Regions from separate parts of the Paenibacillus humicola genome, predicted to be linked through region 1. Evidence: a T-box and tRNA genes for the amino acid it is inferred to sense, from the RefSeq annotation. Region 1 holds a T-box; the other holds one or more tRNA genes.
What was found. A T-box is a leader RNA that pairs with one kind of tRNA and senses whether it is charged. The one in region 1 lies ahead of trpS (tryptophan--tRNA ligase), so its partner is inferred to be a tRNA-Trp.
Positions count from the first base shown of each region.

Region 2: it encodes a tRNA-Trp, which carries the amino acid that the T-box ahead of trpS (tryptophan--tRNA ligase) is inferred to sense. The anticodon was not compared.

Region 1 covers NZ_JAQGPL010000001.1:110,765-119,722, forward strand. The annotation lists gene PD282_RS00560 (KRAB domain-containing protein) at 1-193, shown strand, start outside; gene PD282_RS00565 (4a-hydroxytetrahydrobiopterin dehydratase) at 347-658, shown strand; gene PD282_RS00570 (EAL domain-containing protein) at 847-2,118, shown strand; gene PD282_RS00575 (DUF378 domain-containing protein) at 2,392-2,595, opposite strand; gene PD282_RS00580 (GNAT family N-acetyltransferase) at 2,917-3,417, opposite strand; gene PD282_RS00585 (sulfurtransferase) at 3,585-4,442, shown strand; gene PD282_RS00590 (HAD family hydrolase) at 4,585-5,313, opposite strand; T-box leader at 5,442-5,734, shown strand; gene trpS (tryptophan--tRNA ligase) at 5,889-6,908, shown strand; gene PD282_RS00600 (carbohydrate ABC transporter permease) at 6,959-7,759, opposite strand; gene PD282_RS00605 (carbohydrate ABC transporter permease) at 7,843-8,730, opposite strand; gene PD282_RS00610 (sugar ABC transporter substrate-binding protein) at 8,812-8,958, opposite strand, start outside.
Region 2 covers NZ_JAQGPL010000001.1:920,865-929,822, forward strand. The annotation lists tRNA gene PD282_RS04415 (tRNA-Ala) at 17-92, shown strand; rRNA gene PD282_RS04420 (23S ribosomal RNA) at 229-3,163, shown strand; tRNA gene PD282_RS04425 (tRNA-Asn) at 3,267-3,342, shown strand; tRNA gene PD282_RS04430 (tRNA-Ser) at 3,346-3,436, shown strand; tRNA gene PD282_RS04435 (tRNA-Glu) at 3,446-3,520, shown strand; tRNA gene PD282_RS04440 (tRNA-Met) at 3,652-3,728, shown strand; tRNA gene PD282_RS04445 (tRNA-Asp) at 3,764-3,840, shown strand; tRNA gene PD282_RS04450 (tRNA-Phe) at 3,855-3,930, shown strand; tRNA gene PD282_RS04455 (tRNA-Thr) at 3,946-4,021, shown strand; tRNA gene PD282_RS04460 (tRNA-Tyr) at 4,026-4,111, shown strand; tRNA gene PD282_RS04465 (tRNA-Trp) at 4,120-4,193, shown strand; tRNA gene PD282_RS04470 (tRNA-His) at 4,206-4,281, shown strand; tRNA gene PD282_RS04475 (tRNA-Gln) at 4,292-4,366, shown strand; tRNA gene PD282_RS04480 (tRNA-Gly) at 4,372-4,446, shown strand; tRNA gene PD282_RS04485 (tRNA-Cys) at 4,454-4,527, shown strand; tRNA gene PD282_RS04490 (tRNA-Arg) at 4,542-4,618, shown strand; tRNA gene PD282_RS04495 (tRNA-Leu) at 4,624-4,706, shown strand; gene PD282_RS04500 (sensor histidine kinase) at 4,948-6,687, shown strand; gene PD282_RS04505 (response regulator transcription factor) at 6,665-8,269, shown strand; gene PD282_RS04510 (ABC transporter permease) at 8,371-8,958, shown strand, end outside.

The DNA.
Region 1 (8,958 bases):
GGAGGAATGGGGATCGCTGGATTCGGCGCAGCGGCGTGAGGTTATGGAGGCGCTGGCCGACGACGTGTTCTACGGGCTTGGGCAGCAGCCGGTCATTCCGGTTGGCGGCGGAACGGTCGCATACCGGCCGAAGCATCACTTTATCGAGGTTGCGGTAGACGAAACCGAAAGCCGGATCGTCCGATTGATCTGAACGGTAAAGGCGATTGAAAGACTTGCTGCTCTGCCGAAGGGCCGTCACAGCAAGATTTTTTCAACTCTCTGCTATCGATCTAAGGGAAGAAACTTGTTCCGACGTCACAAGACGGCGCCGGCCGTTTCTTCATGGGGAAGGCGGGTTTTGAAAATGGGCGGCAAAATCGAAAAACTGACGCAGGAGGCGGCGGACGAGGCGATTGCGGGGCTTGAAGGGTGGGTGCGCGAGGACGTCAAATGGATCCGCGGCAGCTACCGGTTCGCTTCGTTCCCGGACGCGGTCGCCTACGTCGGCCGGATCGCCGATATTGCCGAGGAGATGAACCATCATCCGTTCATCGGCATCGACTATAAAAAGGTGACGCTGCGCCTGACGACCTGGAGCGCCGGCGGAATTACGGAGCTGGATATCCGGGCGGCCCGGCGATATAACGAAGCGTACGGCGCGTTTCGCGGCGAATAAAGCGGCTTGACTGCGCGCTGCCGCAGCACGGGCGGAAGGCTGCGTCCGGCCGGAGCGGCCCGCTCCCGCAGGAACGGGCAATTCGCCGAAGGCTCCCCTTTACAACGGGCGGACCCCTCTTTTACAATAAAGCATATCGCGTGGAATGTCAGTTTATCTAACACAAAATTAACACTAGGGGCGCGGCGATGAAGGGACAAGCAGCTGCAGCGAAACAGCCGCACAAAATACCGGCAGGCCGGACCATGCCTTATTTTCAGCCGATCGTAGCGCTCGATTCGCGGCAAGTGATGGGCTACGAGGCGCTGGGCCGCTTGGCGACAAGCGAGGGCGTGCGCAGTCTCGGTCCTTTTTTCGAAGACAGGACGGTTTCGATGGCGGACCATATCCGGGTTGACCGCAGGCTGCGCGAACAGGCGCTGAAGACGTTCGCCGGAGGCAAAGGGACGGCACTGGCGCCGGCGCCGGACGGCACCAAGCTGTTTCTCAATTTGAAGCCGTCGTGGATCTTCGAGACGTATGCCAGAACCGGCGATCTGCCGACGCTGCGGCTGATGGACAAGCATGGCGTCGATCCCGGGCGGGTCGTGATCGAAATAACCGAGGAAGCGTTCACGGAGCCGATGGAGCAGCTGCGGCCGGTCGTGGACGTGTATCGCCGGGCAGGCTGCCTGATCGCGATCGACGATGTGGGCAGCGGATTCAGCAATTTGGACCGGATTGCCCGTCTTCAGCCGCATGTGCTGAAAATCGACATTCATATGCTTCGCGAGAGCGGGAAGCACACCGGCTATTACGGGGTGCTTCGGTCGTTCTCGACTTTGGCCGACCAAATCGGCGCGTCGCTTCTCGTCGAAGGGGTCGAGACGGAGCTCGAGCTTCAGCGGGCGATCGAGATCGGCGCCAGATATGCGCAGGGGTTCTTGTTCGCGCCGGCCGAGCCGGTGTTTCATCCGCCGCTCGGCTTCTCATCGCTGATCGGGCGGGGACTCGAGCTGCGGCGCCTGCGGATGCTGGAAGCCGGGCGGCATTGGCGCGCGAAGGCTTGCAGGCTGCGCACGGCTGTCGACAGGGCGCGGCGGGAAGGAGAGGCCGCTTCCGGAGGAGCGGTTGAGGATGCATTCATCGAGCAGCTGCTGCCGGATCTGGACGACAGCTGTATTCGCGTCTATTTGTGCGGCGAGGACGGCATCCAGCTGTCCGCTAACTACCGCCGGGAAGCGGGGGATGTGTGGTCCCGCGAGACGTCGTACAGGGGATTTAATTGGAGCTGGCGGCCGTATTTCATTCCGGCTTTCGTCCGTCTCGAAGCCGGCCCCGGGGCGATCGTATCGTCGGACTACACTGACCTCGATTCAACGAGACGCATACGAACCGTCTGCATCCCCGTGCCGGGATATGGTTTGCTGTTTGCCGATATGACGGAGGCGAGGGAGACGGAGGAGGAAACGGGAGCTTAGGGGATGCATTTCGTGAAGCCGTTGGAGCAAGCCAGCCCTAAGACCGGCGGCCGCATGGGAAGAGCCCGCTGCGCTCGAGGCGCGGAACGGGCTCTCGTTGACCGGCAGGAAATGAACAATTCGTCTTCCTTCCCGAACGATCGGTACAAAGAAACGTGCTCCACCTCCAAAGAGCGGCGCCAAACGTTTCTTTTTGCGCGGACCGAAAAAGTTTATCGATATAAAAGGGGCAAGGCTCCGGCTTTCGCGGCTGCAGCCGCTTTTTCTTGGGCGTCAGTCCTCCGCGGACACTTTGCCGAAGAACGACAGCGAATACAGCGCGGCAATGCCGAAGATGATGTAGACGATTTTCGAGCCGACCTCGGCGGCGCCGCCGAACAGCTCCGCGATGGCGTCGTACTCGAAGACGCCCACCAGCAGCCAGTTAATCCCTCCCAGAATCAGCACGATTAACGCAATGACGTTCAGTACTTTCATGAATCCCGCCTCCTCAAGTTTTTCGAAAGAAAAACAGCTACGAAAGCACAAGCTAACAGGTTTTTCGAAGAAAAACGGCGTCGAAAGCACAAGCTAACAGGTTTTTCGAAAGAAAAACAGCTACTAAAGCACAAGCTAACAAGTTTTTCGAAAGAAAAACAGCTGCGAAAGCATAGGCCGACAAGTTTTTCTCACGGCGTCGAAAGCATAGACGAAAGTCGTTTTTGGAAGAAAAACGGCATCGTCGATACTACTCATATGCAGGGGCGGGAAACAATAGTACCTTTTTCAATCGCCGGTGGTTTGCGGTATGTCCTTCCGTTACGGCAGATAGGTCATCGCATGCACTTCCGCCGGCCCGTTCGGCGTCGAACGCACGTAAGTGTCGGTAATGACGAACCCGGCTTTGGCGTAAGCGCGAATCGCCCGCTCGTTCCAGACGTGCACCTCGAGATCGATTTCGTCGTTCGGCGCGCGGCGCAAGGCCTCGCGAACCAAAGCCGAGACCATATGCGGGCCGATGCCGCGGCCGCACAGACCGGGGCGGATGCCGAGGCCGATGCGCGTGACCCCGAGCAGCGGAAAAAATTGCCCAAAGCCGATAAAAGTGCCGTTCCGGTCGAGCACAGCGGCGTACTGTCGTTCGCGGATGGCCGGATCGCCGAATTCAAGACCGAGCTGCTGCATCACTTCCCACGAGCTCCAATGATAGAAATCGTACGGCGGCTCGTAGCGCCATCCGCATAATTCCTCGGCCAACTGCGTCGAAAGCGGCACAACGGAGAAGGAAGTGCAGGACCGGTCGTCGTCTGGTAGAGACATGTTGGGCGGAGGCCTCCTTGATGGGCGTGCGTTCAGGCACGGCTTCATGAGCAACATTATAACAAATCCCGAATCGTCATGGTAAAATAGAACCAGGCTTGTTCAAAATAACGCATTCCGCTTGCCGAAGCGGGTGCAAATCCCTGCAAAGAGAGAAGGCTGCCCTTATGAATGGAATCGTATCGCCGCCATGGCTGCATGAGCGTCTGCAAAACGCCTCCAACCCGGTTCGTGTCGCGGATTGCCGGTTTCTGCTTCAGGATGCCGCCGCCGGGGAGCGCGCCTACCATACCGCGCATATTCCCGGCGCGGTGTATATGGATTTGGAGCGGGATCTGTCCGCTCCGATCCGCGAAGACCGCCGCGGCGGCCGGCATCCGCTGCCGGAGCCGGCTGCGCTGGCCGCCGCGCTCGAGCGTGCCGGCATTACGCGCGGCACGCACGTCGTCGCCTACGACGACCAGGGCGGCGCGATGGCCGCGCGCCTCGTCTGGCTGCTCCGCTGGCTGGGCCATCCGGGCGGCGCCTCCATCCTGGACGGCGGCTTTGCCGGGTGGCAGGCCGCCGGGTACCCCGTCACCGCCGAAGCGCCGCAAATCGCCCCGGCGGACGAGCCGTATACGCCGGACGTGCAGCCGCAGCTGGCCGTCACGGCGGAGGACGTGCGCGAGCGGATCGGCCGGCCGGGCGTCGTCCTGATCGACTCCCGGGAAGCGCCGCGCTACCGCGGGGAGACGGAGCCGATCGATCCGGCCGCAGGCCACATTCCCGGCGCGATCAACCGCTTCTGGAAGGACGCCCTTGCGGCGGACGGGACCTGGCTGCCGGACGAAGCGCAGCGCGAGCGCTTCGCGCACCTGTCGCCGGACGACGAAATCATCGTCTACTGCGGCTCGGGCGTCACCGCCTGCCCGAACGTGTTCGCGCTCGAAGCGATCGGCTTCCGCAACGTGAAGCTGTATGCGGGAAGCTGGAGCGACTGGGTGTCGAACAAGGAGAATCCGATCGCGACGGGAGAAGAATAAGGGCTGAAGAGGTTTCGTCAGACGGTACAATCGCATCGGGCAGCCAAGCCTAAACGCAAAAAAATCTCCGGGGGCTCGCGCCTTCCGGAGATTTTTCATTTACGACAACAAACGATCCACATTCCTAATCAGGACATCTCTCTTAGGACACAGCGGTTTCATCCAATAAAGGCAAAATGTCGCTCAACGTCGAAACCGTTCGATACGGAAGCTCCGGAGACGGATGGCCGAGCCTTTTGGGATTGATCCAGATCCCCTTGATGCCCAGCTTTTGAGGCGCGGCGATTTCCCATTCGTAATTGTCCCCGACCATCCATGTCTCATCGGCCGCGGCACCCAGACGGTCCAACGCATGCAGATAAATCCTTTCATCAGGCTTGCCGGCACCGAATTCCTCTTCGATCAGAATGCAGTCGAAAAAGGGTGCCAGCCCGAAGCGTTCGATCTTGTTCCGCTGCGGAAGCTTGGCGCCATTGGTCAGGAGCGCAAGCCGGAAGCCCTTATCGCGCAATTGCCGCAGCGTTTCGACGGCGCCGGGATACGGCTGGATTTCATGGTCGCGTTCGACTCCGTAATCGACGGCGATCCGCCGGGACGCGGCGGGCTCGTGAATGCTTGCGAGCCGAAGGGCGCTCGCAACGATCTCGGTACGGGCTTTGTCCAGGTCCAGCCGTCCCGTGCGGTGCCGTTCCGGATCGCTCCAATACCATTTGGCATGCCGCTTAATTTCGGTAATCAGCTCGCCGATACGTGCATCGTCCAGGCGCAGATGCCTGCTGCATACACGCTTCCAACAAAGGTCCAGATCGATTCCGTGATCGTAGGAAATAATCGTATCGTCCATGTCGAGCAGAATCGCTTTCGGGCGCATCGTTTCACTCCCCGTGGAAATGCCTTTTGGACTCATTATAAGCCCGTTTCCCCGGCCGAACCAGCGGCAATTATGTTCCTTTGCCGATTGACCCGCCGAATCGTTTGATGTAAGATGCTTCATATATCCGAACGACGCAGATAAAGGGTAAGTAGGCATGCGCGAAGGACGTGCAGAGAGCCGGTGGTTGCTGCGAACCGGTGTCCGGCGTCATGCCGAATGGCCTTTGGAGTCGCTTTTCCGAACCGCCCAGTTGGGTCAGTAGGGAAAGCCGGGAGTCCCGCCGTTATCAAGGGAGCGGTATCGAGATCTGCGCGTTTGGCTGTCTCCGTACCGTCAAGAGATGACCGAACCCGGCACAGGCTGCTCAAGGGAACGGTCAATTAAGGTGGCACCGCGATCGCAAAGCTTCGTCCTTATTCGGACGGGGCTTTTTTGCATGTTAAAGGGGGTGATGGCCATGGAGGATGGCTGGTGGCGGCGGCATCGGATTACGTATCGGAACGAAAATGGAATTTCAACAGGCGGTTTCCGGAAGCGGAGGCCAGCCGCCATAACAAGGAGGATGTTCAATCATGACGGAACGGGTTTTGACCGGAGACCGGGTGACCGGCAAGCTTCACCTTGGCCATTACGCCGGCAGTTTGAAAAATCGCGTTGCGCTGCAGGAAAAATACGAGACGTTTATTCTGTTGGCGGACGTACAGGCGCTGACGACGCATTTTGAACGGCCGGAGGTGATCCGCCGCCACTTGAGCGAGGTGGCGCTGGACTATTTAGCCGCAGGGATCGATCCGGAGCGGGCGACGATTTTCGTCCAGTCGATGGTTCCGGAGATCGCGGAATTGACGGTGTTCTATTCGATGTTCGTCACCGTCAACGTGCTGCGCCATAATCCAACGGTTAAAGCGGAGTCGAAACAGGGCGGCCTGGACGAGATGTATTACGGGTTCCTCGGCTATCCCGTCAGCCAGGCGGCGGATATCACGTTCTGCAAAGCGTCGATCGTCCCGGTCGGCGACGATCAGCTGCCGCATCTCGAGCTGGCCCGGAAAATCGTCCGGCGCTTTAACGAGCTGTATAAGCCGGTGCTCGTCGAGCCGAAGCCGCTGATCAGCGACATGCCGCGGCTCGTCGGCACGGACGGCAGCGCAAAGATGAGCAAAAGCCTGGGAAACGCGATCGCGCTCGATTCCAGTAAAGAAGAACTGGCGCTAACGATCCGAAAGGCGACGACGGACCCCGCGCGCGTCCGCCGAAGCGATCCCGGCCATCCGGAACGATGCCCGATTTATGCCTATCATCGCGCTTTTCACCCGGATGGCACCGCGGAAATCCGTGAAGGGTGCGAGAGCGCGGCGATCGGCTGCACGGCCTGTAAGGAGCGGCTCACGGCGATTTTGGAGCGGCTTCTGGAGCCGATGCGGGAGCGCCGGTCCCGATACGCCGGCCGGCTCGCCGATGTCGACGACATTCTGATGGACGGGACGCGGCGCGCGCGAGAGATCGCGCGGGAAACGATGCGCGAGGTGCGGGAGGCGATGAGCCTGAATTATTTCGATGCCGGCCATTCCGCCCCTGCCGCGATGGAATGACGCAAAGCCCCGGACCGCTTTCGGCCCGGGGCTTTAAATGCAGGATGAATTTATTTCATGCCGGAAATCGAATAGTTCTCGATAATGTGCCTCTGGAAGAACACGAAAATAATAATGATCGGCACGACCATAAATGCGGAGCCGGCCATCTGCAGGGCGTAGTTGCCGCTGTACTGCCCTTTGAGCAGCGAGAGGCCGACGGAGAGCGTGTATAGACCCTCGTCATTGGCGACGATCAGCGGCCACAGGAAGCTGTTCCAGCCGGCGATGAAGGTCAGGATCGCCTGCACCGCCAAAATCGGCTTCGAGATCGGGAGAATAATCTGCAGGAACACCCGCCATTCGCTGGCGCCGTCGAGCCGCGTGGCTTCCAGCAGCTCGTCCGGAATGGTGGACATGAACTGGCGGAACAGAAAAATGCCGAACGCGCCGACGAGACCGGGCAGCACGATGCCGGTCATCGTGTTCGTCAGGTGCATGTAGTTCAGGATCAGATAGACCGGGATCATCGTCACCTGACTGGGAATCATCATCGTCGCCAGCACCATCAGGAACAGGTTGTCTTTGCCCTTAAACCGGTATTTGGCGAAGCCGAACCCCGCCATCGCATTCAGGAACAGCCCGGCGAAGGAGCAGAGGACGACGATCAGCGTGTTTCGCAAATAAACGGTGAAATTCATATTGGCGAACAGGTTGCGGATATTGTCCAGGGTGAACGTCTTCGGGAACAGGGTCGGCGGAATTTGCATGACCTCGCCTTCGGTCTTGAACGCCGAGAAAATCATCCACACGAACGGCAGCACGACGAGCAGGCCCCCGATCGTCAGGATGATGGCGACGACCCAGGTCAGCGTCGTTTCGCCGCCGCCCCTCTTCGCCTGCGCCGTGCGCAGCGTATTCGAACTCACCACGATCACCTCGTTTCAGGTCAGGATCAAAAGTCGGTATCTTTGCGCTGCAGCCGGAATTGGACGAGCGTTACGACAATGATGGCGGCAAACAGCACGAACGAGCCTGCGGCGGCATAGCCGAAATGGCTCAGCTGGAAGCCGTTGCGATAGATGAACAGCGAGACCGAGGTCGTGCTGTCCAGCGGACCGCCGTTCGTCATGATGAACGGCTCCTCGAAAAACTGCAGCCAGCCGATCGTCGTCGTGATCGACACGAAGAAAATCGCGAACCGCAGCATCGGCAGCGTAATCCGGAACAGCTGCTGCCATCGGTTCGCGCCGTCCAGCTGGGCGGCTTCGTAGTACGATTTCGGGATGCCCTGGATCGCCGCGATAAAGATGATCATGTTGAGTCCGATACCTCGCCACAGCGCGAGAATGATCAGCGAAATTTTGGCCATGACGGGGTCCGTCAGCCACGGAACGCCGGCCAGATGCAGCTTGCCGAGCAGGAAATTGAACAGGCCGATACTCGGGTTATACAGGTAGCCCCAAACAACCGCGACCGCTACGACGTTCGTCACGGAAGGCATATAATACAGGACGCGGAACACCTCGAACAGCCGGTTTTTGCCGAAATTGATCAGCAGCGCGACGGCGAGCGAGACCGCGATGACGAGCGGAACGCCGATCACCACGTAAAACAGCGTGTTCAGGATCGATTTAACGAATATCGGGTCGGCGACGACGTCGATATAATTGCGAAAGCCGACGAAACGGATCGCCGAATAATCCGCGAGCCCCGTCAGGTCCATATTGGTAAAGCTGATCACGAGCGCAATTGCGATCGGAACGAGCGAAAAAACGGCGAGCAGCAAAAGCGTCGGCCCGATAAAAAAGTAGGCGGCTTTGCTGTTGGTCGCGCCTTTCATGAATCTGTCACCTCCCGCCAAAGGTAAACGGGAGACCGCCCGGCAGCCTGCTGCCGGGCGGCCGTCCCGCGGCCTACAACGTTATTTGCTGAGCGTTTCTTCCGCTTTCTTGTTGAAATCGTCTAGCGCTTTCTGCACGTCCTCGCCGCCGCGGTAAATTTTCTCGAAGGTGCTGAGATAGCTCTGCGCGATTTCCTCCCACTGCTTGATGAGCGGCATCGGCTCGGC
Region 2 (8,958 bases), 810 kb from region 1:
GACCAAACTTTATTATGGGGCCATAGCTCAGCTGGGAGAGCGCCTGCCTTGCAAGCAGGAGGTCAGGAGTTCGATCCTCCTTGGCTCCACCAAAAGCATTGCCATCCACAAGCCGCAGATGATACAATATCATGTGCGAATTGCACCTTGAAAACTGGATACGAACAAATGAAACATCCTTTAGCTGAGTTTAAGCTTACGAAGCCCGTTTTCTTTGGAAAACGACTAGGTTAAGCTACTAAGAGCGCACGGAGGATGCCTAGGCACTAGGAGCCGACGAAGGACGTGGCGAACAACGAAATGCCTCGGGGAGCCGTAAGCAGGCGTCGATCCGGGGATGTCCGAATGGGGAAACCCGGCTGGGGCAATGCCCAGTCACCCGTTGCTGAATCCATAGGCAGCGTGGAGGCATACCAGGGGAACTGAAACATCTCAGTACCCTGAGGAAGAGAAAACAATAGTGATTCCGTCAGTAGCGGCGAGCGAACGCGGATTAGCCCAAACCAAGGGGCTTGCCCCTTGGGGTTGTAGGACGTCTCACATGGAGTTACAAAAGCGTTGGTTAGGCGAAGCGGTCTGGAAAGGCCGGCCAAAGAAGGTAAAAGCCCTGTAACCCAAAGTCAGCGCTCTCCGAGACGGATCCTGAGTACGGCGGGACACGAGAAACCCCGTCGGAATCCGGCAGGACCATCTGCCAAGGCTAAATACTCCCTAGTGACCGATAGCGAAGCAGTACCGTGAGGGAAAGGTGAAAAGCACCGCGGAAGCGGAGTGAAACAGAACCTGAAACCGTGCGCTTACAAGAAGTCAGAGCCCAATTTAGGGGTGATGGCGTGCCTTTTGTAGAATGAACCGGCGAGTTACGTTCCCGTGCAAGGTTAAGGTGAAGAGCCGCAGCCGCAGCGAAAGCGAGTCTGAATAGGGCGAGTTAGTACGTGGACGTAGACCCGAAACCGGGTGATCTACCCCTGTCCAGGGTGAAGGTGCGGTAACACGCACTGGAGGCCCGAACCCACGAACGTTGAAAAGTTCGGGGATGAGGTGGGGGTAGGGGAGAAATTCCAATCGAACCCGGAGATAGCTGGTTCTCCCCGAAATAGCTTTAGGGCTAGCCTCGGCGTAAGAGTCATGGAGGTAGAGCACGGATGGGGTGCGGGGCCCGCCAAGGGTTACCAAGTCCCGTCAAACTCCGAATGCCATAGACTTATCGCCGGGAGTCAGACGGTGAGTGCTAAGATCCATCGTCAAGAGGGAAACAGCCCAGATCATCAGCTAAGGTCCCCAAGTGTGTGTTAAGTGGGAAAGGATGTGGAGTTGCCCAGACAACCAGGATGTTGGCTTAGAAGCAGCCACCATTGAAAGAGTGCGTAATAGCTCACTGGTCGAGTGACTCTGCGCCGAAAATGTAACGGGGCTAAACACACCACCGAAGCTATGGCTAGGCAATCGCAAGATTGTCCTGGGGTAGGGGAGCGTTGAATACGGGTTGAAGGTATACCGTAAGGAGTGCTGGACTGTATTCAAGTGAGAATGCCGGTATGAGTAACGAAAAGACAAGTGAGAATCTTGTCCGCCGAAAGCCTAAGGGTTCCTGAGGAAGGCTCGTCCGCTCAGGGTAAGTCGGGACCTAAGGCGAGGCCGAAAGGCGTAGTCGAAGGACAACAGGTTGAGATTCCTGTACCACCGTAAACCGTTATGAGCGATTGGGGTGACGCAGAAGGGCAGTGACGCGGGGCGATGGAATGCCCCGTCCAAGCAGTGAGGCTGGTTGATCGGCAAATCCGTCAACCGTAAGGCTGGGCTGTGATGGGGAGGGAAAATTACAGTACCGAAGGTCATGGGCTCCGGCTGCCGAGAAAAGCCTCTAGCCAGGTGAAGGTGCCCGTACCGCAAACCGACACAGGTAGGCGAGCAGAGTATGCTAAGGCGCGCGGAAGAACTCTCGTTAAGGAACTCGGCAACATGACCCCGTAACTTCGGGAGAAGGGGTGCCTCGGTAGGGTGAATAGCCCGAGGGGGCCGCAGTGAAAAGGCCCAAGCGACTGTTTAGCAAAAACACAGGTCTGTGCGAAGCCGTAAGGCGAAGTATACGGGCTGACGCCTGCCCGGTGCTGGAAGGTTAAGGGGAGCGGTAAGCCGCAAGGCGAAGCTGTGAACCGAAGCCCCAGTAAACGGCGGCCGTAACTATAACGGTCCTAAGGTAGCGAAATTCCTTGTCAGGTAAATTCTGACCCGCACGAATGGCGTAACGACTTGGGCGCTGTCTCAACGAGAGATCCGGTGAAATTTTAATACCTGTGAAGATGCAGGTTACCCGCGACAAGACGGAAAGACCCCATGGAGCTTTACTGCAGCTTGATATTGGACTTTGGTACGATCTGTACAGGATAGGTGGGAGCCTAAGAAGCCGGAGCGCCAGCTTCGGTGGAGGCGCCGTTGGGATACCACCCTGATCGTATCGGAGTTCTAACCTGCTACCCTGAAACGGGTAGAGGGACCGTGTCAGGCGGGCAGTTTGACTGGGGCGGTCGCCTCCTAAAGCGTAACGGAGGCGCCCAAAGGTTCCCTCAGAATGGTTGGAAATCATTCGAAGCGTGTAAAGGCAGAAGGGAGCTTGACTGCGAGACCGACAAGTCGAGCAGGGACGAAAGTCGGGCTTAGTGATCCGGTGGTACCGCATGGAAGGGCCATCGCTCAACGGATAAAAGCTACCCTGGGGATAACAGGCTTATCTCCCCCAAGAGTCCACATCGACGGGGAGGTTTGGCACCTCGATGTCGGCTCATCGCATCCTGGGGCTGAAGTAGGTCCCAAGGGTTGGGCTGTTCGCCCATTAAAGCGGTACGCGAGCTGGGTTCAGAACGTCGTGAGACAGTTCGGTCCCTATCTGTCGCGGGCGCAGGAAATTTGAGAGGAGCTGTCCTTAGTACGAGAGGACCGGGATGGACGTACCGCTGGTGTACCAGTTGTTCCGCCAGGAGCACCGCTGGGTAGCCAAGTACGGACGGGATAAGCGCTGAAAGCATCTAAGCGTGAAGCCCCCCTCAAGATGAGATTTCCCAGTATGTAAGACCCCTGGAAGACGACCAGGTTGATAGGTTCGAGGTGGAAGCGCGGCAACGTGTGCAGCTGACGAATACTAATCGGTCGAGGGCTTATCCTATCGGTGTTCACGGACACGTGAACGCTGCTTCGGAAGACCAGCTAAAGAATTGATCGGATGTTCGTATCCAGTTTTCAGGGTGTAACACACCTGAATATACTGTTCCCTGATAGCTCAGTTGGTAGAGCACTCGACTGTTAATCGAGTTGTCACAGGTTCGAGTCCTGTTCGGGGAGCCATATGGAGAGCTGTCCGAGTGGTCGAAGGAGCACGATTGGAAATCGTGTATACGTTAACCGCGTATCGAGGGTTCGAATCCCTCGCTCTCCGCCAGTTTTATATGGCCCGTTGGTCAAGGGGTTAAGACACCTCCCTTTCACGGAGGTAACAGGGGTTCGAATCCCCTACGGGTCACCAAAAATAACTTGCATTGAGGACAAGTCGTGTGTTACAATATCGATTGTCGCTCATGCGGACTGGGTAGATGAAGTTCGGCGGTGAACCCGTCAACGTTTTGCCAGTCGGCAACACAGCAGCATTATTAACGACGCGGGGTGGAGCAGCCCGGTAGCTCGTCGGGCTCATAACCCGAAGGCCGCAGGTTCAAATCCTGCCCCCGCAACCAAATTTACTTCGGAGCAATCCGAGACCTTATAATGTGGAGCCGTGGTGTAGAGGCCTAACATGCCTGCCTGTCACGCAGGAGACCGCGGGTTCGAATCCCGTCGGCTCCGCCATTATAACCTAAAACGGCTCGGTAGCTCAGTTGGTAGAGCAGAGGACTGAAAATCCTCGTGTCGGCGGTTCGATTCCGTCCCGAGCCACCATTTAACTGCATAAGAGCCGGTGTAGCTCAACTGGTAGAGCAACTGACTTGTAATCAGTAGGTTGGGGGTTCAAGTCCTCTCGCCGGCACCACTATGGAGGATTAGCGAAGTGGCCAAACGCAGCAGACTGTAAATCTGTTCTCTGACGAGTTCGGTGGTTCGAATCCATCATCCTCCACCAGTTACCTTAGGGGCATAGTTTAAAGGTAGAACAGCGGTCTCCAAAACCGTTAGTGTGGGTTCAATTCCTGCTGCCCCTGCCAGTTGAATATATGGCGGTCGTGGCGAAGTGGTTAACGCATCGGATTGTGATTCCGACATTCGGGGGTTCAATTCCCCTCGATCGCCCCATCTTTTCCATTGGGGATTAGCCAAGCGGTAAGGCAACGGACTTTGACTCCGTCATGCCTAGGTTCGAATCCTAGATCCCCAGCCATTTATGCGGAAGTGGCTCAGCGGTAGAGCATCGCCTTGCCAAGGCGAGGGTCGCGGGTTCGATTCCCGTCTTCCGCTCCATTCTTTCGGCGCCATAGCCAAGTGGTAAGGCAGAGCTCTGCAAAAGCTTTACCCCCAGTTCGAATCTGGGTGGCGCCTCCATCTTTTTTTATTTTGTGCCCTTAGCTCAGCTGGATAGAGCGTTTGACTACGAATCAAAAGGTCAGGAGTTCGAATCTCTTAGGGCACGCCATGATTGCCGGTGTGGCGGAATTGGCAGACGCGCGCGACTCAAAATCGTGAGGGAAACCGTGGAGGTTCGAGTCCTCTCACCGGCACCATCTTTTTTACGCCTAGCATATGAAAGCTCAAGAGTTCGACACTCTTGGGTTTTTTTGTTGTATTCACGCGACTTCATTATAGTGTAAGCTTTCGTTTGTTGACATCATCCAGGAAAAAATTGTTTTCGTTATTGCGGAAGGCGCTTTCAGCTGTTAGAGTGGTACTTATCCTACTCACTGGAGGAGATTTGCGCTGAAGCGATCAATCAAAACGCAGCTGATTATCAGCTTTTTTTTGGTGATGCTGCCTGTTGTGCTGTTTCTGGTGATGAACACACTGTATGCCAAAAACGTCGTGCGGGACAAGGTGTCCGAAACGTACCGGAACACACTCGATATTTTTGGGGAAAAGACGGACCGGACGCTCAGCGAAATCAGCAATTATTTAAATAAAATGGCGGTGCTTGATAACGACGTAGGACTGCTGCCGTCCTTCCCGTACGGAAGCGACAACTATATCCTGACCAAGATCCGGATTCAAAATAAGCTTCAGCGCGACATTGTGTTCTACAATCCGGTCGATACGGTGTTCGTTTACAATGCGGGAGACATTTTTTTCAGTACGGCCGGCCCTGGCTATGATGCGATGAAAAACGTGCTGTCCGATAATTTGGGAGCTATCGTGAAATTAGCCCGCACCTCGGTCGATGGAAAATGGCTGCTGTGGCACGACAAAAGGGTTCCCGGCGGCGACTTTCTGGTGCGGCTTACGGCGGTTTCGAACAGCGAGCTGTATGTGGGTGCGATCATTCGAATTTCCGAGCTGCAGGCCCAGCTGTCCCTTCAGTGGAAGGACGGCGACATCGGCGAAAGCGCGATTTATTCCACGAATGGTATCCGGCTTGGTAATCCTGCGTCCGGCAATCCTGCCGTGTTCGACGAACAGATAACGAAGCTTGCGGGCGATCCATACCAGTTCGTGAAGGACGAGCATACCGGCCGCCGCTATTTGATGATGAGCCGTCCGAGCCAGCAGGCGGATTTTACGATGATTATTCTCGTGTCCGAAAGCTACATGCTGCAGGCTTTGCCTTATTTTCAGAAAGCAACGTATTTCATGACCTTCGGGCTTATTTTTATATTCGCCTTGTATTTGTTTTTTATCCGCCACATGCTGTTCAAGCCGCTGCAGCAGCTGATCGCCGGGATGAAAAAGATTTCGCTCGGGATGCTGGACGTCCGGCTGCAGACGAACGAGACGCATGAATTCGTTTTTCTGGCCAATACGTTCAACAACATGGTGGAGCAAATCAAAGATTTGCGGATCGGGATGTACGAAGAACAGCTGCGCGTGCAAAAAATCGAGCTGAAGCAGCTGCAGGCGCAAATCAATCCGCATTTCTATATGAACAGCCTGAACATCATTTATAATTTCGCCGCGCTGAAGGATACGGATTCGGTGAAAAAAATGGCGCTTCATCTCGCGGATTATTTCCGCTTCATTATGCGGGTCAACCGCGATCTGATTACGCTGGACGAAGAGCTGAAACATATCGGCAATTATATTCAAATTCAGAAATTCCGTTTTCCGAATAAGCTGGACTGCACGTACGACATGCCGGACGATCTGAAACACGTGACGCTGCCTGCGCTGACGGTTCAACCGTTCGTGGAGAACGCGATCATCCACGGGTTTAAGGACCATCGGAAGCTGTTCGCTATTACCGTTAGGGGCGAGCTGGTGGAGGATGAAGGCGAAACCTTCATTGTCCTTGCCGTCGAGGATAACGGAACCGGTTTTCCGGACGGTCTGCTGGAGCAGCTGAAGGAAGGCGAAGCTCAGCTTCACACCGACGCGGGCGGCGTCGGCATCCTCAATGTCATGCAGCGGCTGAAGCTGCGGTACGAGGGCAGGGCAAGCGTCAGCTTTTATAATCGAAGCGGCGAGGGGACGGGCGCCGGCGTCAAAATTACGCTGCCGGTTGTGAAAGAAGCGGAACGGGAGGAGAGCGGTCGCAGTGTACAACTTGCTGGTCGTTGATGATGAGGAGATTGCCATTCGCGGCATCGTGCAAGGAATTGACTGGTCGGCGCTGCCGATATCCGATATTTACACGGCGTACGATGCGGAAGAGGCGCGGCGGATTTTCAGCGAGCATCCGGTTCATGTGCTTATATCCGATATCGACATGCCGAGGGAAAACGGCATTCAGCTGCTGACATGGGTTAAAGAAGCTTCTCCGGCGACGAAGACGATTTTTTTGACCGGACACGCCGATTTCAATTTTGCCCAGCAGGCTATCCAGCTCGACAGCTTCGATTACCTGCTAAAGCCGATCGACCACGACGAGCTGAAGCTTTGCGTGGAAAAGGCTCTGGAATCGGTACGCGAGCGGGAACGGGAGGAATCGTTCCGAAAGACGTATGCCTTTTATTTCGAGCAATGGAACCGGCAGCTGCCGCTGCTGGTGGAGCGGCTTTGGCAGGATGTGCTGAATTTGCGGATTCCGGCAACGGCTCGCCAGCTGGAACCGATGTTCAAGCTGTACGGCATGAACCTCGATATGGAGAAGCCGGTGATGCCGCTGCTCATCAGCGTTGAAGAATGGAAGCAGGAATGGAACGCACGGGATGAAGAAATTATGACGTATGCGCTCAGAAATGCCGCCTCGGACCTTTTGCTTGACGGCCGGGAGGGGCATGTCATCCAGGAATCGAACGGGATGCTGTTCGTCATCTTCTATAATCCTGCGGCCGAAGAGGGTGCGGCACTCGAATCCCGGTGTGCGGAATATATCCGCAAATGCTCCGCGTATTTGTACGCCGTCGTGTCGTGCTATATCGGCGAGGCGGCGTCGGTCGGCTCGCTCCGGGCCGGCGTGCAAAGCTTGGCCGAGATGGAGCGCTCCAATATCGGGCAGACCGGCACGGTGTTTCGCCTTTGCGCGCAAACCCGGGAACGAAAGAAGGCCGCGGCTGCGCCGAACCTTCAGGAATGGTCCGTGCTTGTGGAGCAGGGCAGGAAAGCCGAGCTGAAGCAGCGCATCGACGAGCTGTTTGAGCGTTTGCAGCTTGATCAAGTGGACCACACGTACATGGTCCATTATTATTTCGGTCTGGTCCATACGATTTTTCAGCTGCTGCAGCGCCGGGGGATACCGTCGGAGAGCATTTACTCCGAAGGGGAATGGCGGGGCGGGGAACAGGCGATGAAATCGCTTGGGGCGATGAAGGCCTGGACGGTTCAGTTTACCGGAAGGGCTGCGGATTATTTAGGTACGCAGGTCAAGGAAGTGTCGAACGCGATCGCCAAAGTGCAGCAGTTTGTCGAGGCAAATCTGCATCAGGATTTGAACCGGGAGGCGATTGCGGAGCACGTGTATCTGAATCCGGCGTATTTGTCCCGGCTGTTCCGCAAGGAAACCGGAAAGTCGCTGACCGACTATTTGGTCGAGCTGCGGATGCAGCGTTCGATGCGCGAGCTGAAGGAGACCAACATCAAAATCAGTGATATTTCCATTTCGGTCGGCTACGGCAATTTTTCTCACTTTTCCAAGCAGTTCAAGCGAACGACCGGGTTGACGCCGCAGGAATACCGCAAGAAATACCAGGATGTTCTGTAAACAGGTCACCATAACATTAAACGAGTAACGACGCCGATAGAGAGGGGCGTCGTTTTTTTATACCATAAAGATACAGATGACGTAGAAGGAGGAACGTAGACATGGCCGAGGTGGAAGCGGTTACAGTCTATACGGAGAAAACAACGAAGGCCAGGACGCTCAAATGGACGCTGGCCTACCTGATCCGCAATTACTGGATGTTCTACCTGATGCTGCTTCCGGGCGTTATACTGCTGATTTTCAACAATTATATCCCCATGCTCGGGATCGTCATCGCCTTCAAGACCGTCCGATTCGATATCGGCATTCTGCACAGTCCGTGGTCGGGCTTCACGAACTTCAAGTTTTTGTTTCAATCCGGTGATTCTTATATCATTATCCGCAACACGCTGCTGTACAACTCCGCTTTTATCGTGCTGAACCTGATTTTCCCGCTTGCGTTCGCCATTATGCTGAACGAAATGAAAAACCGCTTTCTCTCGAAGCTGCACCAGACGATTATGTTTCTGCCTTATTTTTTGTCGATGACCGTTATCGCCTACCTCGTATTCGGCTTTATGAGCGACGAGCACGGTTATTTGAACGGCACGCTGCTGCCGGCGCTGGGGCTCGAACCGATCCGCTGGTATTTTACGAAGGAAGTGTGGCCCTTCATTCTGCCGATCATCAATACATGGAAAGGGATGGGC